4 regions of the Actinopolyspora sp. BKK2 genome follow, and region 2 is predicted to be linked to each of the others. Evidence: riboswitches for the same ligand, from Rfam matches in the RefSeq annotation. Region 2 holds a riboswitch; each other region holds the start of a gene.
The links. A riboswitch is a leader RNA that binds a small molecule or an ion and turns the genes downstream of it on or off. The one in region 2 is predicted to bind cobalamin.

Region 1 (7,397 bases), on a different contig from region 2:
AAGCGTTCCGCCGGGGACGGGAGCGTTCGGATCGTACGGAGCCCTGGTGAACACGAAGGTGTTCAGATCGATGTGGGCGGGGGTCCCGTCCGCGGAACGGACGACGCGCAGCGGCTCCCCGCGGTGGTAACCGTCCAGGCCGATCCAGGTCTCCTCCCCCGCGTAGCGGAACCTCGAGGTCCTGCCCGGCCCCTTCCAGGCCGACAGCTGGAGCAGCCCGTCCGGCAGCACCCGCATCAGGTGCGGAATCGGTCCCCAGTACCACAGCCCGGTCAGCGCCAGCGTCTCCTCCGAGACCTCTGTGCTCGGATGCCACTCCGGTGGGATGCGCGGTTCGTGCTCGGCGAGCACGTCCAGCAGATCGGTGGCCAACGCCCCAACCCCGGAGGTGGTGTTGGCCAGGAAGACCACCCCGGTCGCCTCCTCCGGATCGGCCAGTACGTTCGCGAGGAACCCCGGCATCGACCCGCCGTGCCCGACAAGCCTGCGCCCCCGGTGGCGCGCCAGCTGCAGACCGAGTCCGAACCCCCGGCTCCACTCGGCACCGTCGTCCACGCTGGCCGGTTGGCGCATCTCGGCCAGCGTGTCGGGGTGCAGCACCTCACCGGTCTCGCCCATGAGGAAGCGCAGCCAGCGGACCATGTCATCCACAGTGGACCAAAGTTGTCCGGCGGGGGCCATCGCCGCCGCGTCCTCGGCCGGCTCCGGCTGAAGCACGTCGGCCCACGGGTGCACGGCCAGTCCTGGAGCGTAGGGCTCCACCGGCTCCATCGTCGTGCGCCGCATGCCGAGCGGATCGAGGATCTCCCCGCGAAGCGCGGTGGCGAAGTCCTCACCGCGCAGCCGCGCGACGAGCTCGCCCAACAGCCCGAACGCCGTGTTGGAGTAGTGCAGGACGTGCCTGGGTTCCTCGCGCAGCTGCGCATCGTCCACCGAGGCGACGAACCTCTCCGGGGTGTCGCCGGGAACGCGCTCCCACCACTGCCCCGCCGGTTCGGAGCTCAACCCGCTGTTGTGCGCCAGCAGCTGCCAGATCGGGCGATCGTCCACAACGGTTCCCGGGACGTGGTCGCCGAAGCGATCGGACAGCTCCAACCGCCCCTCGTCGCGCAGGCGCAGCACCAGCACGGCCACGAACGTCTTGGTGATGGAACCGATGCGGTACTGCGTGTTCGCCGTGGGCGGTTCGGTGCGCACCGATCCCCGGCCGTCCACCCAGAGGGTCTCACCGTCGCGGACCAGCCCGGCGATCAACGAGGGAACACGGTTCTGGGACTGCTCGACGGCCAGTCGCCGCAACAGGGCGCGTCGAGTCGTGGGCAGCAGTTCGCTCGGCATGAGGACATGCTTCCGCGCGGGAGCTCCCGTTCGCAAGTTCACCCGCGGCACCGACCCGTAAAGTGTGCCACTCGACTCCCCGAAGCGCGACGCCTTTCCGCTCCGCTCGGCGAAACTCGGACGGACCGCGCTGTGACCGAGAATACACCGGAAGCCGAAATCGCTGCCGAAACGCCTCGCCCGCCCCCTCCACCGGCCTGGACCGAACCACTGGGGACTTGCCAAACCGGGCCGAGCACGCAACCATGCGTGCATCGGTGGTTCACCGGCGGTGACGAGAACGTCCCGCCCGGTGAGGCAAGAGGGAACCCGGTGCGAATCCGGGACTGCCCCGCAGCGGTGAGTGGGAACGAACGCCGTCCCCACGCGGTCGACGAGGATCGCGTTCGGAGCACGGCACTGGACGGGAGAACCGCCCGGGAAGCCGACGGCGAGTAGGAGAACCGGCCGGGCCGGTAGTGCCCACGAGTCCGAAGACCTGCCATCGATGCGCACTCCGGTGCGCGAGTCCGGGGCCTCGCGGGAAGGCCGGCAGGACGGCGGGTCGTACGCTCCCACGCGACCACGACACCTGTGCCACTTTCCTCGAGGCCTCCGGCCAACCATGCCGTCGAGCTCGCGAGGAGAGAGCTTTGACCAGCCAAATCGGATCCACCGTACTCGGCTATCCCCGCATCGGGCCGCGCCGTGAGCTCAAACGGGCGCTGGAGAACTACTGGTCCGGTGAGACCGACCGGGCCCGGCTGCGCGAAACGGCCGGGCAGTTGCGCGCGCGAACCTGGCGGAGGCTGCACGAGGCCGGACTCGGATCCGTCCCGAGCAACACGTTCTCCTACTACGACCAGGTGCTGGACACCGCCGTGACGCTCGGGGCGGTTCCCGAGCGCTACCGCGATCTCGGTCGCGACCCGCTGGACACCTACTTCGCGATGGCCCGCGGAGCGGAGTCCACACCTCCGCTGGAGATGACGAAGTGGTTCGACACCAACTACCACTACCTCGTACCCGAGATCGGCCCGGACACCCGGTTCGGCCTCTCCGACCGCACCCCGGTCGAGCGGTTCCGGGAGGCCCGTGAACTGGGAATCACCACCCGGCCGGTGCTCATCGGGCCGTTGACGTTCCTGCTGCTGGCCAAGAGCACCGCGGAGGCCCCCGCCTCCTTCTCCCCCGCGGATCGGCTGGACGACCTGCTGCCGGTCTACGCCGAACTGCTGGAGGAGCTGCACCGGGCGGGCGCCGAATGGGTGCAGCTGGATGAGCCCGCCTTCGCCGCGGACCGCAGTTCGGCCGAACTGGACAGGCTGCGCACCGCCTACGCGCGGCTGGGCGGACTGTCCACCAGGCCGAAGCTGTTCGTGCCGACCTACTTCGGCGACCCCGGCGAGTCCCTCGGAGTGCTCGCCTCCGCTCCGATCGAGGCCGTCGGGGTGGACCTCGTCGCGGGTTCGACCACGCCCGACGTGCTTTCCGGCCTGACCGGACTGCGGAACAAGACGCTGGTCGCCGGGCTCGTCGACGGTCGCAACATCTGGCGCTGCGACCTCGACGAGGCCCTCTCCACCGCGGCCACCCTGCTCGGCGTCGCCGGTGAGGTCTCGATCGGGACCTCCTGCTCGCTGCTGCACGTCCCCCACGACGTCTCGGCCGAACGCGAGATCGACCCGCAGGTCAAGTCGTGGTTGGCCTTCGCCGAGCAGAAGGTCGAGGAGGTCGTGCTGCTCGACCGCGCGCTGCACGAGGGCCGTCACGTCGTTCGCGAGCAGCTCGACAGGGGGCGTGCCGCGGTCGAGGACCGCCGGGCCGCGGCCAGGTCGCGCGACGAGCGGGTGCGCTCGCGCACCTCGGAGCTGCGTCCCGAGCACGCGCGGCGTGGCGACCCCGCGAAGCGGCGTGCGGAGCAGCAGCGGGCGCTCGACCTGCCGCCGCTGCCGACCACCACGATCGGTTCCTTCCCGCAGACCTCCGAGGTGCGCGGGGCACGCGCGCGGTTCCACAACGGCCGGATCGACCGGGCCACCTACGAGTCCGCGATGACCGGCGAGATCCGCCGTGTGATCGACCTGCAGGAGGAGCTCGGGCTCGACGTGCTCGTGCACGGCGAACCCGAGCGCAACGACATGGTTCAGTACTTCGCCGAGCACTTGGAGGGCTTCGTCAGCACCGAGAACGGCTGGGTGCAGTCCTACGGTTCGCGGTGCGTGCGGCCGCCGATCCTGTTCGGCGACGTCTCGCGCCCCGAGCCGATCACCGTCGGGTGGACGGAGACGGCCCGCAGCATGACCGACAAACCGGTGAAGGGCATGCTCACCGGTCCTGTCACCATCCTCGCCTGGTCCTTCGTCCGGAACGACCAGCCGCTGGCCGAGACCGCGAACCAGGTGGCCATGGCCATCCGCGACGAGGTGGTCGACCTCGAGTCGGCTGGTGTCGGCGTGGTGCAGGTGGACGAACCCGCGCTGCGCGAGCTGCTGCCGTTGCGCTCCGAGCAGCACGCGCAGTACCTGGACTGGGCGGTGCGCTCCTTCCGGCTGGCCACCTCGGGGGTCAGCGACTCCACCCAGATCCACACCCACCTGTGCTACTCGGAGTTCGGTGAGGTCATCAACGCGATCGTGGACCTGGACGCGGACGTGACCAGCCTGGAGGCGGCGCGCTCCAGGATGGAGGTGCTGGACGACCTCAACTCGGTCGGTTTCGCCAACGGGGTGGGGCCGGGTGTCCACGACATCCACTCCCCGCGGGTCCCCGAGGTGGACGAGATCGAGAAGCTGCTGCACGCGGCGCTGGAGGCCGTCCCGGCCGAACGCCTCTGGGTCAACCCGGACTGCGGGCTCAAGACCCGCGGCTACGAGGAGGTGAAAGCGGCGCTGGGCAACGTGCGCACCGCTGCGCGGCGGGTGCGTGACTCGCTGAGCACCTGACTCCGCGCTCGACCGACCCCGTGCCCGCTCGGGCTCACGAGCGGGCACGGGGATCGAGCGGAGGGTTGTGCTGATCACGTCGTCGGGGAGTTGGCATGATTGAGCGGATGAACTCCGAGTACGACCGAGTGGACGTTCGCGGTGCGGTCGGCTTCGTTCTGATCGCCTACATCCCGGCGTGGTTGCTGACCCTGCCGCTGTGGCTTTCCGGCGAGGGGCTGAACTCGACCTGGTACCCGCCCCTGTTGATCGCCATGATGTTCATGCCCAGCGTCGCCGCCCTGGTGACGAGCAGGTGGATCAGCCCGAGCAGGCGCGTGCTGCGCGAGATCGGCATCACCCACCCGCGCGGAGTGCGCGGGTGGTGGAAGTACGGCCTGCTCGGTTGGTTCGGCGCGCCGCTGGCGATGATGCTGACGCTGGTCGTCGGATGGGCGTTGACCGTCTACGACGCGCGCTGGCTGGACTTCACGGACCTGCCGGGACAGCTGCAGTTCGCCCTGACCGAGCAGACCCCGGACTCCGCGATCACCAGCCTGCTGCTCCTGCTGGTGAACGTGTTCGTGTTCGGGTGGCTCAACGTCGTTCCCGCCGCAGGCGAGGAACTGGGGTGGCGCGGTTACCTGAACAGGGCGCTGCTTCCGCTGGGACAGCCGGGGGCGTTCCTGGTCACCGGAGTGCTGTGGGGACTGTGGCACGCCCCGCTGCTGCTGCTCGGCTACAACTACCCCGCCGTGCCCAGCGTGGCCGCCTTCCTGCTGATGACCGTCTTCTGCGTGCTGGTCGGCACGCTGCTGGGCTGGCTGCGGCTGGCCTCCGGCAGCGTCTGGCCCGCCGCGATCGCGCACGGCTTCCTCAACGCCGCGGCGCTGCTGCCCACGGTGTTCAACGCACCGGGCGAGCCGGTCTCCAACGTCTCGGTGGGGCTGCTCGGCTGGACCGGCTGGATCGTGCTGGGACTGCTGATCCTGCTGCTGATCGCGCTGCAGAAGCTCCCGGTGCGACTTCCCGCGCGCGAGGTGGACGAGCCGGGGATCAGCCGTGGCGTTCCCCGCTTCCACCACCGCTGATCGAAGCGTTCCGCTCGCCCTTGCCGCAGGTGCTCGCTGGGCGGAACCTTCTCGCGGGCTCTCGCTGCGGCGCGGCCCGACATCGTGTAGGTGGCTACCCGATGTCGGGCCTTCCTCGCGAGAGCACCACGGGAGAGCCCGCGACGGTGCCGACTGCCGGGGTGGCGAGCCGCGGCCGCGCGAGCTTGCTCGGGTGGCGCGTCGAGGGGACCGTCAGTCGCCGCGCACCTTCGGCAGCTGCTTGACCGGCTTGCCCTCGTGGATCTTCTTCATCGCGGGGTAGAAGGTCCGGGCCGGGATCGTCCCGCCGTAGAGGTTGCCCGCCAAGTCCCCGCACTGGTACGGCGGGGCGCTGCCGTTGACGCAGATCCCCTCCGGACTACCGCCGGTGGAGTAGGTCATCACGGCCCCGGCCATCTGCGGGGTGGCCCCGACCAGCACCGCCGAGCGGTAGTTCTGGGTGGTTCCCGTCTTGGCCATCAGCGGGCGGTTCCACCCCGCTTCCTTGGCGGCCGCGTGCGAGGTGCCTCCCGGCTTGTGGTCGTCGCCCAGTCCCTGCGCCAGCCCGTGCGCGGTGTGCGGTGAGACCACCTGCTCGCAGGACTGCCCCTTGAGCCCGACCGGGTCACCGTTGCGATCGGTCATCGAGGTCACCGGAGTGGGCGGACACCACTTTCCGTCGCTGGCGATGGTGGCCATCACGTTGGACAGCTCCAGCACGCTCACCGAGTCCACGCCCAGCGTGAACGAGCCCTTGTCGTGCTGCTTGATCGCCTCCGCGTGGGTCGGCTCGCCTTCCTCCAGCGAGTAGCCGTTCTCGTCCACCTCGGTCATGCTGCGGCGCAGCCCGAGCTTGGTCGCCATGTCCACGGCGTTGTCCAGCCCGACCTTTTCCAGCAGCATCACGAACCCGGTGTTGGGCGAGGTCGCCAGCGCCTCCTGCAGGGTTCTGGAACCCGGACTCACGCCCTCGGCGTTGTGCACCGTCCACGCCTTCCCACCGCCGAACGCGTGGGTGGTGTACTCGGCGGGCACGGGGATCTCGTCGTACGGGCTCATGCCCTGCTGGATGGCGGCGGCCGCGGTGAAGATCTTGAACACCGATCCCGCACCCCAGGGTTGAACCTTGCTGACGATGTCGTAGGCCGTCTGCCCCTCGCTGGCGTCGTTGCCGAAGTCCTTGTTGGCCACCAGCGCGCGAACCTCGTGCTTGTCCTGGCCGGGCTCGACGATCGCCATCGGATTTGCCGCCTCGTCGGAGCGCTTCGGAATCTGCGCCTCTGCCGCCTTCTTGGCCGCCTTGGTCGCCTTCGGGTCCAGCGTGCTGCGGATGGTGTAGCCGCCCTGGTCCAGTTCCTTGTCGCTGAATCCCGCGCGGTTCAGGTAGTCGCGCAGGTAGGTGCAGAAGAAGCCGTTGGTGGCACTGCCCCCGGCGCCGATGCAGCTGCTCGGCGGACGGCCGAGCGGATCCAGCACCCCGAGCGGTTTCTTCTTGGCCCGCTCGGCGTCCTCCTCGGTGATGCGGATCCCGTTGTCGGGGCTGGCCATCCGGTCGATCACCATGTTGCGCCGGTTCTTGGCGTCCTCGGGGTTCACGTTCGGGTTGAGCGCTCCCGGGGCGTTGACCAGCGCGGCCAGCAGCGCCGACTGCGAAACGGTCAGCTTGTCCGGCGTGGTGCCGAAGTAGGTCTGCGCGGCGGCTCCCACCCCGAAGGTCTGGTTGCCGAAGGGCACCACGTTGAGGTAGGAGGTCAGGATCTCCTCCTTGGACATGGTGCGTTCCAGTTCCACCGCGAGTCGCGCCTCGCGCAGCTTGCGCGCGACGGTGGTCTCCTTCGCGTCGTGCCGCTCCATCTTGCTGTCCGCGGCCACGTGCACCAGGTAGTTCTTCACGTACTGCTGGGTCAGGGTGGAGGCGCCCTCCTCCACCGAGCCGCTGCTGACGTTGGTGGCGAGCGCGCGCATGGTGCCCTGCCAGTCGACACCGTTGTGCTCCCAGAACCGCTTGTCCTCGATCGCGGTGATCGCGGACTTCATGGTCTTCGAGATCTTGCCCGGGGGAGTG
Region 2 (7,397 bases):
GGCCACCACCCCGTCCGCACGCCAGTACCAGGCCGGGGCGGAGACGTCCGGTTCCCGCAGCGCGGTCCTGTGGAACTCGTGCCCCGTCACGCGCTGCCCCTCCCGGAACAGCACGGAATCGGTAGCGGCGACGGCCGCGCGATACCCCAGGGTCAGGTTCGGCGACATCTCCGCGGAGACGTCGATCACCCCGCACAACGGGTACCCGTCCAAGCTGCGCGCCAGGTACAGCAGCCCCGCGCACTCCGCGTGCACGGGCATCCCCGCGGCCACGAGCTCGGCCACGTGCTCGCGCAGCGCGACGTTGGCGGACAGCTCGGCGACGTGCTGCTCGGGAAACCCGCCGGGCAGTACCAGCCCCGTCGTCCCCTCGGGCAAGCTCTCCGCGCTCAACGGGTCGAAGGGCAGCACCTCCGCGCCCGCCGCGCGCAGCAGCTCCACGTGCTCGGTGTAGCCGAAGGTGAACGCGGCTCCGCCCGCCACGGCGATCCGCGCCCCCGCACCGCGGGCACCCCCGGCGTCGCCGATCGCCTCGTCCGGGGACCAGGGCTTCGCCGACAACGCGGGCGCCGTTCCGGCAAGCGCCGCCACCGCGTCCAGATCGACCCCGGCGGCAACGACCTCGGCCATGGACTCGACCGCTCGCACCGCCGCAGGACCGTGCTCGGCGGCGGTGACCAGACCGAGGTGGCGGGAGGGCACCTGGACGTCCTCGTCTTTCCCCAGCACGCCCAGCACCCGGATGCCGACCGCTCGGGCGGCCTCGCGCAGCACCTGCTCGTGCCGCTGCGAGCCGACCCTGTTGAAGATCACCCCGGCCAGCTGCAGCTGCGGGTGGAAGGAGCGGAACCCGTGCAGCAACGCCGCCGTGCTGTGGCTCTGCCCCTTGGCGTCGACCACGAGCACGACCGGCGCGTCCAGCAGGGAGGCGACGTGCGCCGTCGACCCGAAGGCCGGGACCTCGTCGGCAGAACCAAGCCTGCCGTCGAAGAGCCCCATGACGCCTTCGATCACCGACAGCTCGGCGGTGCGCGAACCGTGCGCGAACAGCGGTGCCATCGACCGCTCACCGACCAGCACCGGGTCGAGGTTGCGTCCGGGAGCGCCCGAAGCGATCGTGTGATAGCCGGGATCGATGTAGTCGGGGCCGACCTTGAACCCCGCCACCTCCGTCCCCCGCTCGCGCAGCGCCGCCAGCAGTCCGGTGGCCACGGTCGTCTTGCCGTGGCCCGATCCGGGAGCCGCCACGACGAGGCGGGGCGATTCCGACTCCGAACCCGTGGTCGAGACCGAAGCGCTCACCACTCGATGCCTTTCTGACCCTTCTGCCCGGAGTCCATCGGGTGCTTGAGCTTGCCGGTCTCCATCGCCAGGTCGGCCGCGTCGACGAGTTGCTGCGGCGCGTAACGACCGGTGATGACCACGTGCTGGAAGCCCGGACGATCCCGCAGGGTCCGCACGACCTCCTCCACGTCGACCCAGCCCCAGTGCAGCGGATAGCTGAACTCGTCGAGCACGTACAGATCGTGCTGCTGCTGCCCGATCCGCCGCGCGATCTCCTGCCAGCCCTCCAGCGCCGCGGCCGCGTGGTCCTGCTCGGTGCTCTTCTTACGCGTCCACGACCAGCCCTCGCCCATCTTGTGCCACTCGACGGGACCGCCCTCGCCGGTCTCCTCGTGCAGCCTGCCCAGGGCGCGGAAAGCGGATTCCTCCCCCACCCGCCACTTCGCGGACTTGACGAACTGGAACACGCCGATGGACCAACCCTGGTTCCAACCGCGCAGGGCCATTCCGAAGGCCGAGGTGGACTTGCCCTTCATGGAGCCGGTGTGCACGGCCAGCAGCGGCCTGTTGCGCCGTTGCCGCGTGGTCAGCCCGTCGTCGGGCACACTGCTCGGTTTTCCCTGTGGCATTGTCGAGTCTCCAAAAAATCGACGCTCGTCTTCGACTTCGTTGACGCGGACCGGTTCACCGGGTCCGGCCGGAGGATCACGGGCCCGTTCCGCGAACGGGCGGAGCTGGACGAGCACGCGGACGAAGAGCGCCCTCGCACTCAACCGGGCTGGGGTAGCCGGGAGCGCGAGGGCGCCGTAGTCCATCTCTGGGGGCCAGATGGACACTGCCGACCATACCAGTGGACGAGTCGACTCCTCGCCGACCGACGCCCGCGCGTCGGCCGAGGATCACGCGGGCACCGGGCCCGCGGTTCGTGCTGCCCGGACGACACCGGCCACGTTGTCGGCCGAGAGCTCGGACAACTGCAGGTTGGGCGCGCCCAGCCCCCGAGCGAGCCTGTCGGCGAGACCGAGTCGGATCGGCCCGCTCTCGCAGTCCACGACCACCGAAGCGACACCGAGCTCGGCCAGCATCCCGGCCGAACGCAGCGCGTCGTCGACCGCCTTGCGGCCGCGGTTGGCCTTCTCGCCTCCCGAATCCACCCCCACGGTGGCCTTGCCGTCGGTGAGCACCACGAGCAGGGGACGTCGCTGCGGATCGCGCATCCGCTCGGTGCGAATCACCCTGCGCGCGGTCAGCAGACCGTCCGCGAGGGGGGTCTTTCCGCCCGTGGGCAGCTTGCGCATGCGCGCGGCGGCGGTGTCCACCGAAGAGGTCGGGGGCAGCGCGATCTCGCCGGAGGTCCCGCGAAAGGTCACGACCCCAACCTTGTCCCTACGCTGGTAGGCGTCCCGCAGCAGCGCGAGCACCGCACCGCTGACCGCCGACATCCGTTCCCGGGCCGCCATCGACCCCGAGGCGTCCACCGCGAACAGCACGAGATTGCCCTCGCGGCCCTCGCGGACACCGTGCCGCAGGTCCTCCGGACGCAACCGCAGTCCGGGGCCGCTCCTGCCGCGGGCGCACTGATGAGGGGCTGCCGCGGCCAGAGTGGCCTGCAGGTGAACCCCGTGCCCCTCCACCGCGGAGGAGCGCACCACCTGCCCGGCACGGGAGCGCGACCTGGACCGCCGTCCCGGAGCCCCCTCCCCCAGACCGGGGATCTCCAGCATGCGGGCCCGGAAGTCCGGCTCCGTGGCCCCGGAAGTGCGCTCCTCGGGAGCGCTTCCGGAGCCGTTGCCGGTTCCGCTCTCACCGGAGGGGCCTTCCGAGGGAGCGTTTCCGCCCGCGCCTCCGCCCGGGCCCTCGTCGGGACCGTTCCCGTCCGGGGAACCGCCGACGCCCCCACCGGGACCGTCGTCCTCCGGCCCGTCCCCGGGGTCCTCGTTCCCGCCGGAACCGTCCGAACCGGACTCATCGGTCGAACCTCCCGGATCCGCCGTGCCGTCCGCGCTCGCCTCCGCCGTTCCCCCGGTGGTCTCGCCCTCGGCGGTCTCGCCCTCGGCCGTCTCCTCAGCCTCGACCTCCGCCGCGGCGTCCTCCAGGGCCTGCTGGAGCTGCTGCTCGTCCATGCCCGGCTCGTCGAACGGGTCCCGCCTGCGCCTGTGCGGCAGAGCCAGCCGCGCCGCCGCCTCCACATCGGCCGCGGCGACCGCGTCCACACCGCGCCAGGCCGCGTGCGCCACGGCGGCGCGAGCCAGCACCAGATCGGCGCGCATCCCGTCCACCTCGAACGAAGCGCACACGGAAGCGATTCGCCTGACCTCGGAAGAAGGCAGCTCGACGGAGTCCACGCGGGCACGGGCGTCCGCGATCCGCCGGGCCAGTTCGGCGTCGGACTCGGCCCACTCCGCGGAGAAGCCTGCAGGATCGGCGTCGAACCGCAACCGTCGACGCACGACTTCGGTCCGCGTCTCCACCTCGCGAGAGGCCGACACCTGGACCGTCAGGCCGAAGCGGTCCAGCAGCTGGGGACGCAGCTCGCCCTCCTCCGGGTTCATGGTGCCGACCAGCAGGAAGGACGCCGCGTGCGACAGGGAGACCCCTTCGCGCTCGACGTGGGCCCGCCCCATGGCCGCGGCGTCGAGCAACAGGTCGACCAGGTGGTCGTGCAGCAGGTTCACTTCGTCGACGTAGAGGACTCCGCGGTGCGCCGCTGCCAGCAGACCGGGCTGGTAGGCGCGCACGCCCTCGGTCAACGCGCGTTCCACGTCCAACGACCCGACCAGCCGGTCCTCGGAGGCGCCCACGGGAAGTTCCACCAGCTGGGCGGCACGCCGCGTTCGTCCGACGTCGCCGTCGTGGGGACCGTCGGGACAGCGCGGGTCCGGGGCGGAAGGGTCGCAGCCGAACCGGCAGTTCTCCACCACGTCGACGGCGGGCAGCAGCGAGGCGAGCGCGCGGACGATGGTGGACTTGGCAGTGCCCTTCTCCCCGCGCACCAGCACACCGCCGATGCGGGGGTACACCGCGTTGAGCAGCAGCCCCAAGCGCAGATCGTCGTGCCCGACAACAGCGGAGAACGGATAACGCACGGTCGACGAGGTCGACGTGGCAGCGGTCATCGCCGGTATTCCTTCCTAGGGTCTCGGACGCCCCTGGTTGCGGAACGAGGCAACGGCAGTGTCCTGACTCCCGGATCGACGCGCTCCTCCGGCCTTCCCTGGGCAACCCCGGTGGCACTCGTGCGGGAGAACCGCTACCCGGTCACAGTGGCGCCGGCCGTGCCGGATTCACACCGGCTTCCTGACCGTTGCTCGCTTGGATCAACGTGCATGGTCGCAGAAGCGCGCTCGGCGACCAAGCGTCGTGAGCTATCTCGTTAGCCCGGTCACTCTCTCCGGATCCCGGTGCATGTCGACGTGCGGGATGCCGTCCTCCTCGTAGTGCTCACCGTGCTCGAGGAAGCCGAACGAGCGGTAGAAGTCGACGGTCTGGGCCTGCGCCGAGAGCACGGTGGACGACTTGCGCACCTCGGCGACCGCCGCGTGCATGAGCTTCTTGCCGAGCCCCATGCCGCGAGCGCTCTCGGCCGTGCACACGCGTCCGATCCGGTAACTCCCACCCGGTTCCTCGAGCAGACGCAGGTACCCGAGCACCTGGGTCCCCCCGGCGTCGATCCAGAAGTGCCTGGTCGCTGTCTCGAGATCGCGCCCGTCCAGCTCGGGATAGGGGCACTGCTGTTCCACGACGAACACGTCCACCCGCAGCCGCAGCATGCGGTAGAAGTCCTCGGGGGCCAGATCGGCCGTGTAGGCGCGGTGCACTGCGGTGGCGAGAGGCTGCAGATTCACCCTTACCTGCCTATCACACCTCCTGCGCCGAACTCCGATGCGCCGCCGCTCCGGTCCGCGCCGGGGCCCTGACCGCTCGGAGTGCCGTTCGACTCACTGCCGGTACGCCCGCGGCTGATCGACTGTAGGGTTGTCCACTCGGCCGGTCCGCCACAGGAAGGAGACCAGGTGGCTCCCGAAACACCGACGACCTCGACGCTGCCCAAGGCCGAGCTGCACGTGCACATCGAGGGAGCTCTCGAACCGGAACTGACCTTCGACCGGGCGCGGCGAAACGGCATCACCCTGCCCTACACCGATGTCGAAGACCTCCGAGGACGCTACGACTTCAGCAACCTGCAGTCGTTCCTGGATCTCTACTACACGGGCATGAACGTGCTGCGGCGCGCCGAGGACTTCACCGCGCTGGCCGACGACTACCTCGACAGGGCGGCGCACCAGGGGGTCCGCCACGCCGAGATCTTCTTCGATCCGCAGGCGCACACGACGCGGGGCGTGTCGCTGGAAACCGCGCTCGACGGTTTGGAGGCCTCGCTGTCGAGCAGTCGGGAGCGTTTCGGCGTCAGCACCGGACTGATCGCCTGCTTCCTCCGGGACCGCGGTCCAGCGGAGGCTGAGCGCATGCTCGACGAACTGCTCGAGCACTCGCATCGCATCATCGGCGTCGGGCTCGACTCGGCCGAGCTGGGATATCCCCCCGCCGACTTCGCGAACGTGTTCGCCCGGGCCCGCGAGGCGGGACTGCACCTGGTCGCGCACGCGGGCGAGGAAGGCCCGGCTGAATACGTCTGGCAGGCGCTGGACGTGCTCGGCGTGGAGCGCATCGACCACGGGATCAGGTCGGTCGACGACGAGGAGCTCGTCCGGCGGATCGCCCGGGACCGCGTCCCCCTGACGGTGTGCCCGCTGTCGAACGTGCGTCTGCGCTGCGTGAACACCCTCCCCGAGCACTGTCTGCCCCGTCTGGTGGATGCCGGGGTCCGCACCACGATCAATTCGGACGACCCGAGCTACTTCGGCGGCCACGTCGGGGACAACTTCGCGGCGATCGAGCGCGAGCTCGGTTTCGGCGCCCGGGACCTCCGGGAGTTCGCGCTCAACTCGGTCGAGGCCGCGTTCCTGCCCGAGTCCGAGCGCGACCGGTTGCGCGGGCAGATCCAGGCCGGTTGATCGAGGTTCTCCGTTCGGCGCGGGCGCGACTTCGAAACGAGCACTCGAACCGATGGTCGCGCTCCTCCTCGACGACTTCGGGCGGTCGCGCGTTCACACTCCGGCGATCTCGTCCGCGTACCGCGCGAGTCTGGTGTAGACGCCGGGGAACCCCGAGCGCGCGCAACCGTTCCCGTAGGAGACCACCCCGACCAGCCTGCCTCGCACGATGAAGGGACCACCGGAATCGCCCGCGCAGGCGTCCTTGCCACCTTCCGAATACCCGGCGCAGAACATCCCGCCGGAGTCGAAGGACTCGTAGGCCCGCGCGCACCGGGAGTTCGCCATGACGGGCACGCGCACCGAGCGCAGCACCGGCGAGGCCGGCTCCGACTCCCCGGTGCGCCCCCAGCCGTAGACTGAGCCGGTGGTCCCGGGGGCGTACGGCGTCTCCTCGGCCGCCCCGACCATTTCCACCGGTCGGGTGGCCACCTTCCGGCTCAGCGTCAGCACGGCCACGTCGAATCCGCTCGTGAAGTGCTCGTACCTGGGGTGCCGCCAGACGCGTTCGACCTCGACCGACTGCCCCGCCCCGGTGCGCAGGTCCTTCCTGCCGAGCACCACGCTCAGGTCCCGAACCGACCGGGGAGATTCGCCTCCGGGAGTCATCGTGCAGTGCGCAGCGGTTACGACCTTGTCGGCCGCCACGAGCGTGCCGCCGCAGAACTGACCTCCCGAGCGGTCGGTGAGCGCGGCCACCCACGGTGCCTCACCGACCCGAGTGGCCTGCCCTCCGACCACCCGCGCCCGGGTTCCTGCGTGCTCCGTTCCCGAGGCGGCAGCCACGGCCGCGTGCTGCGCTCCGCTCACCAGGAGGACGGCTGCGAGCGCGAGAACGCGGAACAACGTTGCCTTCGACACCGCACGGCACCGTTCGCGGCCAAAGCGCAACCACTGTCACCCCACTCCGAACGTGTCGTACCAACGGCGGACTGTATCCGTCTTGTCGTGCTGCTCACATGAGGGACAGCTCACTGCTGGGCAGTAATTTTTTTCGTTATCATGGTTTCCGGTCGGAAAAGTTCCCGCTCATTCGCGACCAAAAGAGCTTTTCTTTTC
Region 3 (7,397 bases), on a different contig from region 2:
CGGATCGGTCTCGCGCCTGCTGCCGATCCCGGGTCTGCCCGAACAGGGCATCGGGCTCAAGACCGTCGGTGAGGCGATCTATCTGCGCAACCACGTGTTGGCGAAGATGGACGCGGCCGCGAACACCTCCGATCCGGAGCTGCGCAAACGACTGCTGACCTTCACCTTCGTCGGTGGCGGTTACGCGGGTACCGAGGCCCTGGCCGAGCTCGAGGACATGGCCAGGTACGCCACCCGCTACTACGAGTCCATCGAGCGGGACGACATGCGGTGGTCGCTGATCGAGGCGGCGGGCCGCATCATGCCCGAGGTGAGCGAGAAGATGGGCGTCTACACCGTGAAGGCGCTCGAGGACCGCGACATCAAGGTCTACCTGAACACCTTCCTGAAGTCGGTGGAGAACGGTCACGCCGTGCTCTCCGACGGCACCGAGTTCGACACCGACACCCTGGTGTGGAACGCGGGCGTCAAGGCCAACCCCGTGCTGAAGAACAGCGATCTCCCGCTGGACGAGCGGGGCAGGATCAAGGCCACCTCGCACCTGCAGGTCGAGGGCAACCCCGAGATCTGGGCGGCGGGCGACTGCGCGGCGGTGCCCGACCTGTCCAAGACGGAGGAGGACCCCAACGCCACCTGCGCTCCGTCGGCCCAGCACGCGGTTCGTCAGGCGCACCAGCTGGCCAAGAACGTCATCTCCTCGATGCGCGGCCGCAAGACCGGCGAGTACTACCACCGCAACGCGGGGTCGGTCGCCGGGCTCGGGCTCTATAAGGGAGTCGCCGACGTCTACGGCTTCAAGGCCAAGGGAATCATCGCGTGGTTCATGCACCGCACCTACCACGTGAGCAAGATGCCCACCTTCAACAGGAAGGCCAGGATCATCATCGACTGGACCCTCGCGTTCCTGTTCCGCCGCGAGGTCGTCTCGATGGGGCAGATCCAGAATCCGCGGGCGGACTTCAAGCGTGCCGCCTCGAGCTGAGTCCTCCCCGCGCGGGAGCGGAGGCCGTGTGCCGGTTCGCCCGGCGCGCGGCCTCGTGTGTACGGTTTCCCGCACTGCTGACCTTCCGTGGTTACCGGCTGTCACTCGTTCCGCGAGTAGCACCCATCAGTGTGTTTAAATTAGCTCGTATGGAGTAAAGACTCCGTTGCTTTGCACGTGGAGTTACTGCGGTTGCTCCAGATGGCGGTTTCCTCCGCGTTGGAACCAACGGCACGATCGGAACGTCCTAAGGAAGCCAGGTGTGGGCTGGTCGTGACGCGTGTCGTCGGCGACGATTCCAACGGCGAGCCCCCGTAGCCCAATGGGCAGAGGCAGACGACTTAAAATCGTCGTAGTGTCGGTTCGAGTCCGACCGGGGGCACCGCTACTCACCAGTGAGAACGATGAGCGCGAGGACGCCCCGATCACTGCCTCGTCCCAGCGCTCGTCTCAGTCCCCTCCGAAGGGACCCGGTCGACTCCCGATCCGAGCGGTCCGAGCGAGCGGTGCGGCAGCGCTGGGGGACGCGTGCTGCTCGCCGCCGGCGAGTGTGCGTCCGCGCACGTCCGCACTCGACCGGTTCATGGACGAACACCGCGCTGTTAGGCTGTCCGCGCCAGTCAACCCGTGATGGGCCAGGGAATCCGGTGCGAATCCGGAGCTGACGCGCAGCGGTGTGAGGGACGGGCGGAGCAACGGCCACTGGGGACACTCCCGGGAAGGCGCTTTCCGCCCGGAGGATCTCGAGCCCGAAAACCTGCTGGCACCCGCCGAACCGGCGGTTCGCATCCGAACCGGCGGTTCGAATGCCCGCGAGGCTCCGCGCTCGAGCCTTCCGACGGAGAGGAACCTATGCGTGGACCGTCCCGGTCACTGTCGCTGTGCTGTCTCACGCTGCTCACAGCAGGTCTGCTCACCGCCTGCGGCGGTGGATCCCCCGACTCCTCCGGGCGGAGCGCGCCCGGGTACCCGCGAACCGTCGAGAACTGCGGCAGGCAGGTCACCCTCGACGCCCCGCCCGAACGGGCCGTCTCCCTGGACCAGGGATCCACCGAGATCCTGCTCTCCCTCGGCCTGGCCGACCGCGTGGCGGGCACGGCGACCTGGACCGACCCGGTGCTGAAGTCCCTGGAGGAGGCCAACTCCGGGGTCCCCCGGCTCGCCGACGACACCCCCTCCTACGAGCGGGTGCTGGCCGAGGAACCGGACTTCGTCTCGGCCTCGTTCGAGAGCACCGTGAGCCGGGTCGCCTCGCGGGAGAAGTTCGCGCAGCTCGGCGTTCCCACCTACGTGGCCCCCGCGGACTGCGCCAAGAACAACGCCGGGGACGGGGACGGCTCGCGCTCCGAGCAGCTGCGGATGGACCGGATCTACCAGGAGATCGAGGACCTCGCGCGGATGTTCGACGTCGAGCAGCGCGGCGCGGAACTGGTCGACGAGCTGCGGAGCAGGATCACCGCGGCCACCGAGGACATCGATGCCTCCGGAGTGAGCGTGCTCTACTGGTTCGCCAACAAGGAGTCGCCGTACATGGCGGGCTGCTGCGGCGCGCCGGGGATCATCACCGACCGGATCGGCGCGCGGAACGTCTTCGACGACACGCACCAGGAGTGGCCGCAGATCAACTGGGAGACGGTGGCCGAGCGGAATCCGGACGTGCTCGTGCTCGGCGACCTCACCCGCGAGAGCCAAACCGCGGAGGAAGCCGAGCAGAAGATCCGGTTCCTGGAGTCCAACCCGGTCACCAAGCACATGGACGCGGTGCGCAACGAGCGCTACATCGAGCTGAGCGGGGCCGCGATGAACCCGTCGATCCGCACCGTGAACGGAGTGGAGCGGGTGGCCGCCAAGCTGCGCGAGTTCGGTCTCGTCGAATGAGGTCGCCACTCACCCGCTCGGGCGGGGTGGGCACCACGGCCCTCTGGCTGGGCGGGCTGGTCCTGCTGTGCCTGTCCGTGGCCTTCACCATCACGATAGGACCGGCCGACATCGCGGTGCCGAACGTGTGGGCGGTGGTGGCCGACCACCTCGGCCTGGGCGACTCCGGGCTCTCGCTGATCCGCGAGGGGATCATCTGGAACCTGCGGCTGCCCCGGACGGTGCTGGCCGCCGTCTGCGGGGCCGGGCTCGGACTGTGCGGCGTGGTCATGCAGTCCCTGCTGCGCAACCCGCTGGCCGACCCCTACGTGCTGGGGATCTCCTCGGGCGCTTCCACGGGGGCCGTGTCGGTGGTGGTGCTGGGGCTCGGCAGCGGAGTGGCCACGCTCTCGCTCGGAGCTTTCCTCGGTTCGCTGTGCTCGTTCACGCTGGTGCTCGTGCTGAGCCACGTCGTGGGCGGCACGGCCGACCGCGTGATCCTGTCCGGCGTGGCGGCCATGCAGCTGTTCTCGGCGCTGACCTCGTTCGTGGTCATGTCGGCAGGCGACGCCGAGCAGACCCGGAGCGTGCTGTTCTGGTTGCTGGGCTCGCTGTCCGGAACCGGGTGGTTCGACGTGGCCTCGTGCCTGCTCGCGCTGATCGTGGTGCTGCTGGTGTGCCTGGCCAAGGCCACCGCGCTGGACGCGTTCACCTTCGGGCAGGACGCCGCCGCCTCGCTCGGCGTCTCCGTGACCCGCACCAGGACGGTGCTGCTGATCGCGACCGCGTTGCTCACGGCGACCCTGGTCAGCTCGGCGGGCGCGATCGGCTTCGTCGGACTCGTGCTGCCGCACGCCGCTCGGGCCCTGGTCGGATCGGGGCATCGCGGCTTGCTGCCGACCACCGCGCTGGCCGGGGCGATCTTCCTGGTGTGGATCGACACGATCGCGCGCACCGCGCTCGACCCGAAGGAGATCCCGGTGGGGGTGATGACCTCGTTGATCGGTGTTCCCGCCTTCGTGGTCATCCTCTACCGCACCCGCAAGACGAGTTGATCGCGAGAAGGGGGACGGCGCCGTGGGATTGCTCGCCGACCGGGTTTCCTGGCACGTCGGCGGCAGGTTGATCGTCGACGAGGTCAGCCTCGAGCCCGAGCCCGGCTCGACCGTCGGGCTGCTGGGGCCCAACGGCTCCGGCAAGTCGACCCTGTTGCGGCTGCTGTCCGGAGTGCGCGGCGCTTCGTCCGGGGAGGTCCGACTCGACGGCGTGCAGATCGACCGGGTGGGGCGCAGGAACGTCGCCCGCAAGGTCGGACTCGTGGAGCAGCAGGCCGACACCGGGGTGGACATGAACGTGCTCGACGTCGTCCGACTGGGTCGGGTCCCGCACCGGCGTGCCTGGTCGGCGGAGACGGCCGCCGACGAGGAGGCCGTTCGCTCCGCTCTCGAGTACACGGAGCTGTCGGACAAGGCGCGGCGCTCCTGGCACACGCTGTCCGGTGGTGAGCGCCAGCGGGTGCAGATCGCGCGTGCCCTGGCCCAGCAGCCGCGGGAGCTGCTGCTCGACGAGCCGACCAACCACCTGGACATCCGGCACCAGCTCGAACTGCTCGGTCTCGTGGTGCGCATCCCGGTGACCAGCGTGCTGGCGCTGCACGACCTGAACCTGGCCGCCATGTTCTGCGATCAGCTGATCGTGCTGCGGGAGGGCAGGGCGGTGACCTCGGGCAAGCCCTCCGAGGTGCTCACGCCGGAGCTCATAGCCGATGTCTACGACGTGCGGGCCGGGGTCTCCCCGGACGGTCCGGAGGGGCGCCCCGCGGTCCGCTTCTTCCCCGGCAAGCCCTCGGAGCGCTGAGCAGAGCGCCGGGCCCCGCGAGCGGGTGCGGAACGGTTCCACCGGGCGCACCCGCCCGCGATTCAGCCCCTGAGGTCCGCTGCCCCCCCCGCGAGGGCGGCTGGTTCAGCCGAGGTAGGGGCGCTTCTCCTTGGCCTCGACCAGCGCGCGGGCCCACCAGGCCAGGTCCTCGAACATCGTCTTGGCCGCGGTGCTGCTGCCCGCCTGGTCCACCGGAGCACCGTCCTCGTCGAAGGCCGATTGGCCCCCGTGGAAGCTGACCGTGTCGCGCACGGTCGTGGCGCGCACCTCGGCGAAGACCTGACGCAGGTTCTCCACGGCGTGCAGGCCACCGGCGATGCCTCCGTAGGAGACCAGTCCGACGGGCTTGGCGTACCACTCGACCTTGTGGTGGTCGATCACGTTCTTCAGCGCGGCGGGGAAGCTGCGGTTGTACTCGGGGGTGACCACGACGAAGGCGTCTGCTGCGCCGAGCCGCCGCCGCAGCTCCTCGGCCGATCCCCGGCAGCCGGGGATCGGCTCGCCGGTCATGTCGAGGGACAGCCGGAACTCGGCCAGGTCGATCAGGTCGACCTCGAACTGCTCGAACCGTTCTGCTTCGCTCGCGACCCAGCGGCCGACGGTGGGGCCGAAGCGGCCTTGACGGACGCTGCCGATGATCACGGCGAGGCGGAGGGCGTTCGAACTCATGGTGCTCCTTCGTTCTCGGGGAGCCGGTCGGTTCCGGCTGCGGCGACGTGAGTCAAACTAGGACTTCGAGTAAGGTTCAAGTCAACTCTTCGGCGGAGACTTCGCCGGGGAGGGCGTCCGCCCGGTGTCCGCTGTGATCTCCGCGTCCTTCCGGGGTGTCCGCGCTCGGCAGGCCGCGCGTACAATCACGTGGGTGAACAGCGCCGTGCTCTCCGTTTTCGGAGGGGCCCCGCGGGCGACTCCGCATGAGACCTCCCGCGCGGTCCGCTCGTGCGCGCGAGCCCGCTGAGCTCGCGCCGGTCGGACCGGGGGGTTTCGGGAGCCCTTCTCCGGGCGGTCCGGTGTCGCGCGGTCGAGGCGGCTGTGGGGGTTCCCGCGCGTCGTGATCGGATTCGGTCGTGGCACCCTGGCAGGGCTGAGCCCTGCGGTGCGTACGGGGTGCGGTTGTGCAGGTGAAGCCCGGAGGAGCACGCCGGGCGACGACCAGGAGTGAATGAGTGGCGGACTTCTTCGGCTTTATCCTCTACCCGGTGTCGGCCATCCTGTGGTTCTGGCACGCGATCTTCGGCGCGCTGTTCGGGAAGGACCAGGGCATCAGCTGGGTGCTCGCGGTCTTCTTCCTGGTGTTCACCCTGCGCGTCCTGCTGCTCAAGCCCGCGCTGAGCCAGATCCGCGCGGGGCGGAAGATGCAGAAGTTCGCCCCGCAGATGCAGAAGATCCGCGAAAAATACAAGAACGACCGCCAGAAGATGATGCAGGAGATGCAGAAGATGCAGTCCGAGCAGGGGGTCAACCCCCTGGGCGGCTGCCTTCCGGCTCTCGTGCAGATTCCGGTCTTCCTGAGCCTTTTCCACGTGCTGCGGAGCTTCAAGCCGGACGAGGACAGCAACTTCGTGTTCGGCCAGGAGGGCGTCACCTCCTTCATCAACGCCGACATCTTCGGGGCCAAGCTCTCCAACACCATCACCCAGTCCGAGCAGCAGCTGGAGAACTTCGGGACGAGCAGGCCCGAGATGATCGCGGTGGGGATCCCGCTGATGATCGTCGCGTCGGTGGCCACCTTCTTCACGATGCGCATGTCGATGAAGCGGCAGTCGGACGCGGCCATGGCCAATCCCCAGAGCGCGATGATGGGCAAGGTCATGATGTACCTCGCCCCGATCGGCGCGCTGGTCTCCGGCTGGTTCCTGCCGATGGCCGTGCTGTTCTACTGGCTGGCCAACAACGTGTGGACGCTCGGCCAGCAGCACTTCCTCACCAACAAGGTGGATCGCGAGGAGCAGCGCCAGAAGGAGCGCGACCTCGAGGCCAAGAAGGAGGCTCCCCGCCCCAAGCCCGGGCAGAAGCCGAAGCGCTCGGGCGAGTCGGCCACCGCGGTCGAGGGAACCGTCGTGGAGGACTCGCCCCCCGAGGCGTCCGAGAACGGGACGGGCTCCGAGGGCGGTTCCGGCAAGCAGGGGAGTTCTTCCGGTGCCGGGGCGAAGAAGTCCGGTTCCGGAGCCAAGACGAGCTCCGCGGGCAAGTCGAGTTCCGGGGCCAAGTCGAACGGGACGCCGGGCGGCAAGTCGAGCGGTGGTTCGAAGGGCGGCGCCAAGTCCGCGGGTGGTGCCTCCGGAAAGAAGGGGCCGCAGCAGAAGAGCCGTTCCGGCAAGCAGTCCGCGGCGCAGCGGAGCCAGAAGAAACGCCGCTGAATCCGCGTGACGTGGAGCACCTCCTCTGGGGATTTTCGCGCGCTCGCCGGGGCTCTCTCGATCGGTCGGGTGAGGTGGTGGGGGAAATCCTCGAATACGGGTAAAGTGTTTTTTACGTGACATGGAACCGTGCGCGGTTCTCGATCGTTGTAACGGGTGACGGCGCACGCACGCCCGGGAGGATGAGTTGCGCACAAGCAGTAACCCTGCGTTCAAGAACCTGCCCAAGGGTGGGTACGCGAACTTCAACTACGGCCAGCCCCCCGGGGGCTCGTTCGGTGGAGGCGGACAGGCCACTGCCCCCAAGCAGGCCGGACGTC
Region 4 (7,397 bases), on a different contig from region 2:
AGGTTCCCCGACCGCCCGGTGCCGTCGGCGCGTTCCAGGACCTCGGCGCCGATCCGTTCCGCGACGTGACGCGGGGCGGGCGGCAGCAGCGCCTTGTTGTCGGCCCGGCCGGAGCTCTCGCTGCCCAAGCCGGTGGCCACGGCGGTGAGCCTGCTGCCGCCCGCCAGCCGGAGCAGCAGCGGTTCGGCCAGCTCGATCCCGCGGAGCCTGCGCTTCTCGAGGGACACGGCCCGCGTGGTCAACAACCCGCGTCTGACGTGCAGCGCTTCCCCGCTCTCCGTCGAGAGGCGATATCCCCACCACATCTCCAACGAGATCATCAGGGCGCCGACCCAGCCGCCGACCAGCAGCACCAGCAGGACCAGCAGCACCCCGATCCACAGCGAGGGCCCGGTCAGCACCGAGTCCGCGCTGCCGGGCAACCGCTCCACCAGCCAGGAGGTGACTCCGAGCGCCCGCAGCAGATCACCGAGGGTGTTCAGCACCGAGCCGAGGCCCGCCCAGGTGACGAGAAGCAGCGAGGCGGTCAGCGTGCTGTACAGGTACCAGCTCGGGCGCATCCTGGCCAGTTCTGCGCCCCTCGAGGTGGCACCGCCGACCTGTGCGGGGGACGACTCGTCCGCGGGAGCGCTGCGCCGTCGGCGGAGAAGTTGCTCGCGCAGTCGCTCGGCGCGGTCGGTGGGCAGGGCGTCCAGCCTGAGCTCGGAGGCCTTCGTGGACTGCCTGCCGGTTCCGATCCTGATCACCGAGATGCCGAGCAACCGATGGGGAAGCGGTGCTGTCAGGTCGACGCTCCGGATGCGCTCGCGCGGGATCGAGTGGAAGCTGCGGGAGAAGTTGCCCTGGCGCAGCTCGAAGCGTTCCGGGGTCACCCGGAAGCGGGTGAAGAACCACCTCCACCAGGCGGCCCCGATCACGAACACCCCCATGGCCAGCGCCACGCCTGCCTTCGGGAGCGTGTTCGAGTCGTCCGAGGGGAACAGCACCAGCGCCACCACGGGCAGCATCGGCACGACGAGCAGCCCCATCGAGGCGAACACGCTCCTGAGGTCCAGGCGCTGCCACTCGGCGAAGGACTCCTCGGACCGCTGCTCTCCTTGCTCGGCGGCTGGTTCCGCGTGCGGGTCGTTCAAGTGGCGTCTCCCGGAACGGCCTGGGTGGTCATCGTGAGTCGTTCCGCGAGGTCGGAGGCCACCTCGTGGTCGAGCCCGGCTATGCTGAGCGGCCCGGCGGCCGAGGCGGTGGTCACGGTCACGGTGGACAGGCCGAACATCCGTTGCAGCGGTCCGCGGGCCGTGTCCACGGTCTGGATGCGGGACATCGGGGCCACGCGCCACTCCCTGCTGAGCCAACCGCTGGCGGTGTAGACGGCCGAATCGGTGGTCTCCCAGCGGTGCACCCGGTAGCGCCACCAGGGCATCACCACAGCGTAGCCCGTTCCGAACGCCCCGACGAGCAGCATCCCCACCAGCAGGAACTCCCGCGCCGAGGCGAACCACCACGCGGCCGGCGCCAACGCGGCCAGCAGCACGACCACCACAGCGCCCGCCCGGCAGCCCCACCAGAGGACGGCACGTCGATCGACGCGGTGCTGTGGTGGTCGCAACCGCACACCGCCGGGCGTTTCGCCGGTGTCGATCATGGGTCACCTCCGAGTCCGCGAGCCCGCGGCACATTTTGGCAGTCGGGAGCGGATGAGCGCGCCCGTGCGGTCCGGATCACGGCCGCTGCTCGTCCCGGCACCCGGTTCCGCGGCGGGGCGTGAGGAGGTCCGCCGCGGGAGCACCCGTGAGGAGGGCGAACGGAACGCCTCAGTCGTCAGCGGGAACGTCGTCCAGGAAGCGGGCGATCTCGCGCACCGCCGAGGCGTTGCGCGGCCCCTCCACCAGGGAGGCGTAGGGCAGGGTGAGGAAACGTCCCCGCCGGACGGCCTCGAGCTCGGAGACGGCGGGGTGCCCGCGCAGGAAGTCGATCTTCTCCGCGGCGCTCCTTCCTCCGTAGTCGTTGATCAGCACGACGTCCGGGTCGGCGCGCAGCACGGTTTCCCAGCTGACCGTGGTCCAGCTGTCGTCGAGATCGCGGAAGATGTTCTCCCCACCAGCCTTGTGGATGATCTGGTCGGCGGCCCCGCCGTTTCCCGAGGTGACGGGTTCACTCCTGCCCGAGTCGTAGAGGAAGACGCTGGGAGTGTCCCCTCCGGCGTTCCTCTCGCGCGCCTGCGCGATGGTGCTCCGGTACTCGGAGACCAGCCGCTCGGCCCGCTGCCGCACCCCGAACAGCTCGCCGAGGTTGCGGATGTCGGTGTACAGCGCCCGCAGCGGGGGCATGATGCCGCGCGCGTCCCGGGCACCGCTCCGACGGCAGGACTCGCTGAGCACGTAGGAGTCGATGCCGGCCTTCTCCAGGCGTTCGGGGGTGAAGCGCTCCGTCTCGCCGAACCCGTAGTTCCAGCCCGCGAAGACCATGTCCGCCCCGGCGGCCCGGACCCCCTCCATGCCGATCTCCTCGCCGAGGTGCGGTGTCCGTTCGAACTTCGCGGACCAGGGCGAGCTCCGCACCCCGTTGCGCTGTCCGTCGGACAGGAAGTAGCCGGCCATCCTGTCCTCGAGCCCGAGCGCGAACATGATCTCGGTGATCCCGATGTCGTTGGTGACCACCCTCCGCGGTGGCCGGTCGAAAGTGCGCTGCCGCTCGCAGTTGTCCAACCTCACCGGGAAGCGTTCCGGGGGCTCGCCCGAGGACGTGGTGGCCACCCTGGCGCCGCACCCCCCGAGCAGCAGGACACCGGACATCAGCAGGGAAACGCCTGCGAGTGCTTTCCGCCGGATGCGCACTGTGGATCTCATCCTTTCGGTGGTTCGGCCGTGCCGGAGCCGGTGGCCGGGGCGAACAGCAGCTGGGGGACGTCGCTGTCGGGGTGGCGGACGACGTGCGCGCGCACCCCGAAGACGTCGCCGACGACTTCGGGGGTCAGCACCTGCCCGGGAGGGCCACCGGCCACCACGTGCCCGCCGCTGAGCACGTAGACCTGGTCGCACCAGGCCGCGGCCAGGTTGAGGTCGTGCAGCGCGGTCAGCGTGGTCATGCCCAGCCGGCGCACCAGGGACAGCACCTCCAGCTGGTGCCGGATGTCGAGGTGGTTCGTGGGTTCGTCCAGCACGAGCAGCTCCGGTCGCTGCACGAGCGCTCGCGCGATGAGCACCCGCTGCTTCTCACCGCCCGAAAGCGACAGCACGCTCCGCTCCGCCAGGTGCGCGCAGCCCACGGCGCGCAGCGCCTCCGCGTGGGCGCGGTCGCGTTCCTCCCGCCCCGTTCCGCGGTGCGGGGTGCGGCCCATCTCGACGACCTCGGTGACCGTGAAGTCGAATTCGGACTGGGACTCCTGGGTCAGCGCGGCCATCAGGCGGGCGCTCTCCCGCAGGGACATCGCGGAGACGTCCGAGCCGCCGAGCCGGACCTCGCCCCGGTCGGGGCGCAGGGTCCGGTACACGCAGCGCAGCGTGGTCGACTTGCCGCTCCCGTTGGGCCCGACCAGCCCCACGAGCGCGCCCGAAGCGACGTGCACGTCCACGTCCCGGACGAGTCGCACGCCCGCCGCGGACACGTCGACACCTTCCACGTCCAGGTCCATCAGTTACCTCCCAGCGCGTTTCCGCGGCGGCGCATCAGCAGCAGGAAGCACGGAACACCGATCGCCGCGGTGATCACACCGAGCGGGAGCTGTTCGGGGGCGGCGACGGTCCGCGCGAGCAGGTCCGTCCACACCAGGAACACCGCACCGGCGAGGGGAGCCAGCAGCAGCACCCGGCGGTGGTCGGCCCCGACGAGCAGCCGCGCCAGGTGCGGCAGCATCAGCCCGACGAAGCCGACGGCTCCGCTGACCGCCACGAGCACACCGGTCACCGCGGCGGCCACCACGAACAGCTCGCGGCGGAAACGCGCCGGGCTCACCCCCAGCGTGGTGGCGGTTTCATCGCCCATGGCCAGGGCGTTGAGCCTGCGGGCCGACAGCAGCAGGTAGCAGAGTCCGCAGGCGACCACCACCGTGGCCACCGGCAGCGAGTTCCAAGTGACGCCGCCCAGGCTGCCGAGCAGCCAGAACATGGTGGACTTGGCCGCGTTGCCGTTCGGAGCCTGGAAGATCAGCAGCGTGGTGACGGCGGAGAACCCGTAGGACATCGCCGTTCCGGTCAGCACCAGCCGCAGCGGGGCGAGCCCGTTCGAGGTGCGGGCGATGGCGTAGACGAGCGCGGTGGCGCACAGCGCGCCGAGGAAGGCGGCCGTGGACAGGGCGTACAACCCCAGCGCACCGAGGATCCCGTACAGCGCGACCGCGCTGGCTCCCACCGAGGCTCCGGAGGAGATGCCGAGCACGAACGGGTCGGCCAGGGCGTTGCGCACCATGGCCTGGGTGGCGACCCCAACAGCGCTCAACCCGGCTCCGACCACCGCGGCCAGCAGCACCCTGGGCAACCGGACGTCCCGGATTATGTAGTAGATGCCGGCGTCCTCGGCCGGGATCACTCCGCCGCGCACTGCTTCGCGGAGCAGTGCGACGGTCTTGCCGAGGGGAATGCCGGTGGGGCCCAGCGCGACTCCGCACACGACGGAGCCGAGCAGCGCGACCCCCAGCAGCAGGCACAGCAGCGGAAGGCGGAGCCTGCCGGGACGTTGCCCGCGCGGTGCCGCTCGAAGCTGAGCCGTATCGCACAACCCGGGGACCTTTCTGCGTTGCAGACCACGCGAAGGCACCCGGCGCGCACGTGTCCACCCGGGACGGGTGTCGTGCTCGGGCTCCCTCCCCGCAGTCCTCGACGGTGGTGGAGCTTTCCGCGCCCTCACCGGGTCCGCTTCCGGGAGGGCGCCGCGACGACGTCGGGCTCTCGGGCTTGCTCACGCGAGCTCACCGTTGCGGGTCAGCGCCGGATTCGCACCGGACTTCCCCCGAGCGCCGTCGTTGTGGTTTTCCTGCGGGCGGATCTTCTGCCAAATGTTGGCGATTGTCCATGCTTTGTGCGGCTGGCCACAGCCGAGCGCGCTCGGCACCGGGGAGGTGACCGGGGAGAAGCCCGTGGAACGGGAGTTGTCCGATGTGGCGGGAACTTTCCGGTGCGTTCCACCCGGTGCGGGGCGCGCCGCGCGCACCGCGCCGTCGTGGTGCCGGGCGTCGTGGTGCTGTTCGAGGGGCGGGCAAGCCCCGCGACAGCGGGCGGTGAACCAACCGTTCGCCGGGAAAACCGGTGGAGAGGGTGAGGCCGGCGGGATTCGAACCCGCACTGGCTAGGACGTAGTCACAAGGGGCGAATTGGAGGGAGCGACATATGTCGAAAACGACCGTTTCTCGGCGTGGACGCGGCACGAACCAGCGCCGAAGCCGCTCACCTCGAAGGCGAGACCGCGAAAGTTGAGGAGTAAACCGCGAAGTCGGAGGCGCGGGCGGCGAAGTCAGCGGCCGGAGGATCGCAGCGATGAGCGAGCACCGAGCCGAGTGTGCCGAGCTGCGAGCCGAACGTCCTCGCCGAGTTCGTGCGTCAGCTCTCGTCGAGTGCGCGCTCCGCATAGGTGATCAAGTTCTGACAGATGTGGCAGTGCGTCGGGACCTCCACGCTGGCCATGTCGAGCTTGTAGAGCCAGAACGGCGGGAAGCTCTCGCCGTCCTCACCGGCCTCGAAGGCTGCCCGTCCCTCCTCGGTCAGACGCTCGATCTCAGCGAGGTACTGGTCAGTCATGTGGTAGAATTCCTCGAAGCCGTGCTCGCGCACGTACTCGAAGTTGAATCGGATCGACTCGAGTGCGATCGGGAACGGATGCAGTCCGAAGTGACCCCGCATACCCTCGACCAGCTCGTCGACGTCTGCCGATCGGACCACCGCGTCCAACCGCGCCCAACGCCCCGACTCGCGGTAGTCGGTAAGTTGGGTAGCGATCAACTGTCGGGCAGCGGCGAGGTTGTCCCGTTTTTCGTCGAACAGGCGCAGCGCCGCGTCCCGCGCCTCGGAGCTTCCTGTTTCGTGGGCCTCCTTCACGGCCGCCACCAAGTGCGTCACGATCGCACCGTCGGCGGACATCTGCGCGCCGAACTGTCCCCACTTCGCGGGTATACCCTGCTCGGCGATGCTGTCGAGGAACCGAGTACCACTGAAAGTCACGATCGGACCTCCGCGTGCTGACCAATGATCCTGTCCGGCACACGCTAGACAGGAATACGATTTGATCACGCCGCCGAACGGGTACCGCTTGTTGACTCATTCGGGTGGCGTGGTCAGCACCCCGCGAACAGTCGCGCTCACATCGTCCAGCGGTACCGTTTGCTGAGCTCCCGTGGTCAGGTCACGCACGGTCACACGCTCACTGGCCCAATCGTCGGCGCCGATGATGACCACGGCTTGTGCTCCGGCTTTCGCTGCGCGGGAGAGTTCCTTGCCGAGCTTGCGTACCTCCAACGGCGTGGTTGTGCGCAGTCCGGCCGAGCGCAGCGAGCGCGCCGCACGACGGGCAGGCTCGAACAGAGTCCCTTGAGTGGGGATGACGACGACATCGACGTCGCTGCGCGGTTGCGGCAACAGACCGTGAGTGTCCAGGAAGTCGATGATGGTGACATCGCCCATGCCGAACCCGAAGCCGGGAATCTCCTTCGAGGAGTACAACCCGACCAGGTTGTCATAGCGTCCCCCACCGAACAGAGAGCGCCGGTTCGTCGGGTCCGTGTCGAACACCTCGAACACCGTCGATGTGTAATAGTCGAACCCGCGGACGATCAGTGGATCGAATTCCACGAGATCCGCGGCGTCGGTATCGAGCACCTGCAGCAACCGCGACTCGTCGCGCACCTCCTGCGGCAGCTCCCGCACGGCGGCGGGACCATCCTTGACGATCTGACCGAGGCGGGCGAATTGCTCGTCCGACAATCCGATTTCGGCCGCGTCGGCCGCGAGCGCATCGTGGGTGACCTTCTCCCAGCGGTCAAGCAGGTTCGCGGTGGCGCGGATCTGCTCGTCCGGCACCTCGACGATGTGGCGTAGCAGTGCGTCCAGCAGCACCCGGTCACTGACGCGCAACCGGTACATGTCCGTGGTAGCTCCCAAAGCGGCCATCATGTCGTGGATCAGCTCGAAGAACTCCACTTCGACGGCTGTGCTCGTCGAGCCGAACAGGTCAACGTTGATCTGCCAGTGCTCGCGCACCCGGCCGCGCTGCGGACGTTCGTAGCGGTGACAGTTCGGGTGCGAGTACCAGCGCACGGGGAACGTCAGTTTGCCCGCGTTGCCCGCGATCATGCGCGCTACCGACGGTGTCATCTCCGGGCGCAGCGCCAGTCGCCGTCCTCCCTGATCCGTCAGCGTGTAGAGCTGCTGTGAGACGATCTCTTGCGAGGATTTTGCCTCGTAGATCTCGAC

Region 1: another riboswitch for cobalamin. It lies ahead of metE (5-methyltetrahydropteroyltriglutamate--homocysteine S-methyltransferase); the one in region 2 lies ahead of G9Q41_RS09025 (VWA domain-containing protein).
Region 3: another riboswitch for cobalamin. It lies ahead of G9Q41_RS12335 (ABC transporter substrate-binding protein); the one in region 2 lies ahead of G9Q41_RS09025 (VWA domain-containing protein).
Region 4: another riboswitch for cobalamin. It lies ahead of G9Q41_RS13645 (iron ABC transporter permease); the one in region 2 lies ahead of G9Q41_RS09025 (VWA domain-containing protein).

Annotation. Positions count from the first base shown of each region.
Region 1 covers NZ_JAANTE010000008.1:103,896-111,292, reverse strand. Annotated here, with positions in the region: gene G9Q41_RS16775 (serine hydrolase domain-containing protein) at 1-1,338, opposite strand, end outside; cobalamin riboswitch at 1,580-1,839, shown strand; gene metE (5-methyltetrahydropteroyltriglutamate--homocysteine S-methyltransferase) at 1,971-4,262, shown strand; gene G9Q41_RS16765 (CPBP family intramembrane glutamic endopeptidase) at 4,358-5,332, shown strand; gene G9Q41_RS16760 (transglycosylase domain-containing protein) at 5,546-7,397, opposite strand, start outside.
Region 2 covers NZ_JAANTE010000003.1:477,218-484,614, forward strand. Annotated here, with positions in the region: gene G9Q41_RS09015 (cobyrinate a,c-diamide synthase) at 1-1,305, opposite strand, end outside; gene cobO (cob(I)yrinic acid a,c-diamide adenosyltransferase) at 1,299-1,913, opposite strand; gene G9Q41_RS09025 (VWA domain-containing protein) at 2,184-4,400, opposite strand; cobalamin riboswitch at 4,437-4,605, opposite strand; gene G9Q41_RS09030 (GNAT family N-acetyltransferase) at 4,650-5,129, opposite strand; gene G9Q41_RS09035 (adenosine deaminase) at 5,298-6,299, shown strand; gene G9Q41_RS09040 (serine protease) at 6,393-7,199, opposite strand.
Region 3 covers NZ_JAANTE010000005.1:39,159-46,555, forward strand. Annotated here, with positions in the region: gene G9Q41_RS12325 (NAD(P)/FAD-dependent oxidoreductase) at 1-982, shown strand, start outside; tRNA gene G9Q41_RS12330 (tRNA-Leu) at 1,291-1,364, shown strand; cobalamin riboswitch at 1,583-1,762, shown strand; gene G9Q41_RS12335 (ABC transporter substrate-binding protein) at 1,835-2,860, shown strand; gene G9Q41_RS12340 (iron chelate uptake ABC transporter family permease subunit) at 2,857-3,894, shown strand; gene G9Q41_RS12345 (ABC transporter ATP-binding protein) at 3,917-4,696, shown strand; gene G9Q41_RS12350 (NAD(P)H-dependent oxidoreductase) at 4,802-5,386, opposite strand; gene yidC (membrane protein insertase YidC) at 5,884-7,077, shown strand; gene G9Q41_RS12360 (Bax inhibitor-1/YccA family protein) at 7,265-7,397, shown strand, end outside.
Region 4 covers NZ_JAANTE010000005.1:319,768-327,164, forward strand. Annotated here, with positions in the region: gene G9Q41_RS13625 (PH domain-containing protein) at 1-1,133, opposite strand, end outside; gene G9Q41_RS13630 (PH domain-containing protein) at 1,130-1,642, opposite strand; gene G9Q41_RS13635 (ABC transporter substrate-binding protein) at 1,812-2,846, opposite strand; gene G9Q41_RS13640 (ABC transporter ATP-binding protein) at 2,843-3,631, opposite strand; gene G9Q41_RS13645 (iron ABC transporter permease) at 3,631-4,647, opposite strand; cobalamin riboswitch at 4,857-4,999, opposite strand; gene G9Q41_RS13650 (hypothetical protein) at 5,532-6,149, opposite strand; gene hisS (histidine--tRNA ligase) at 6,246-7,397, opposite strand, start outside.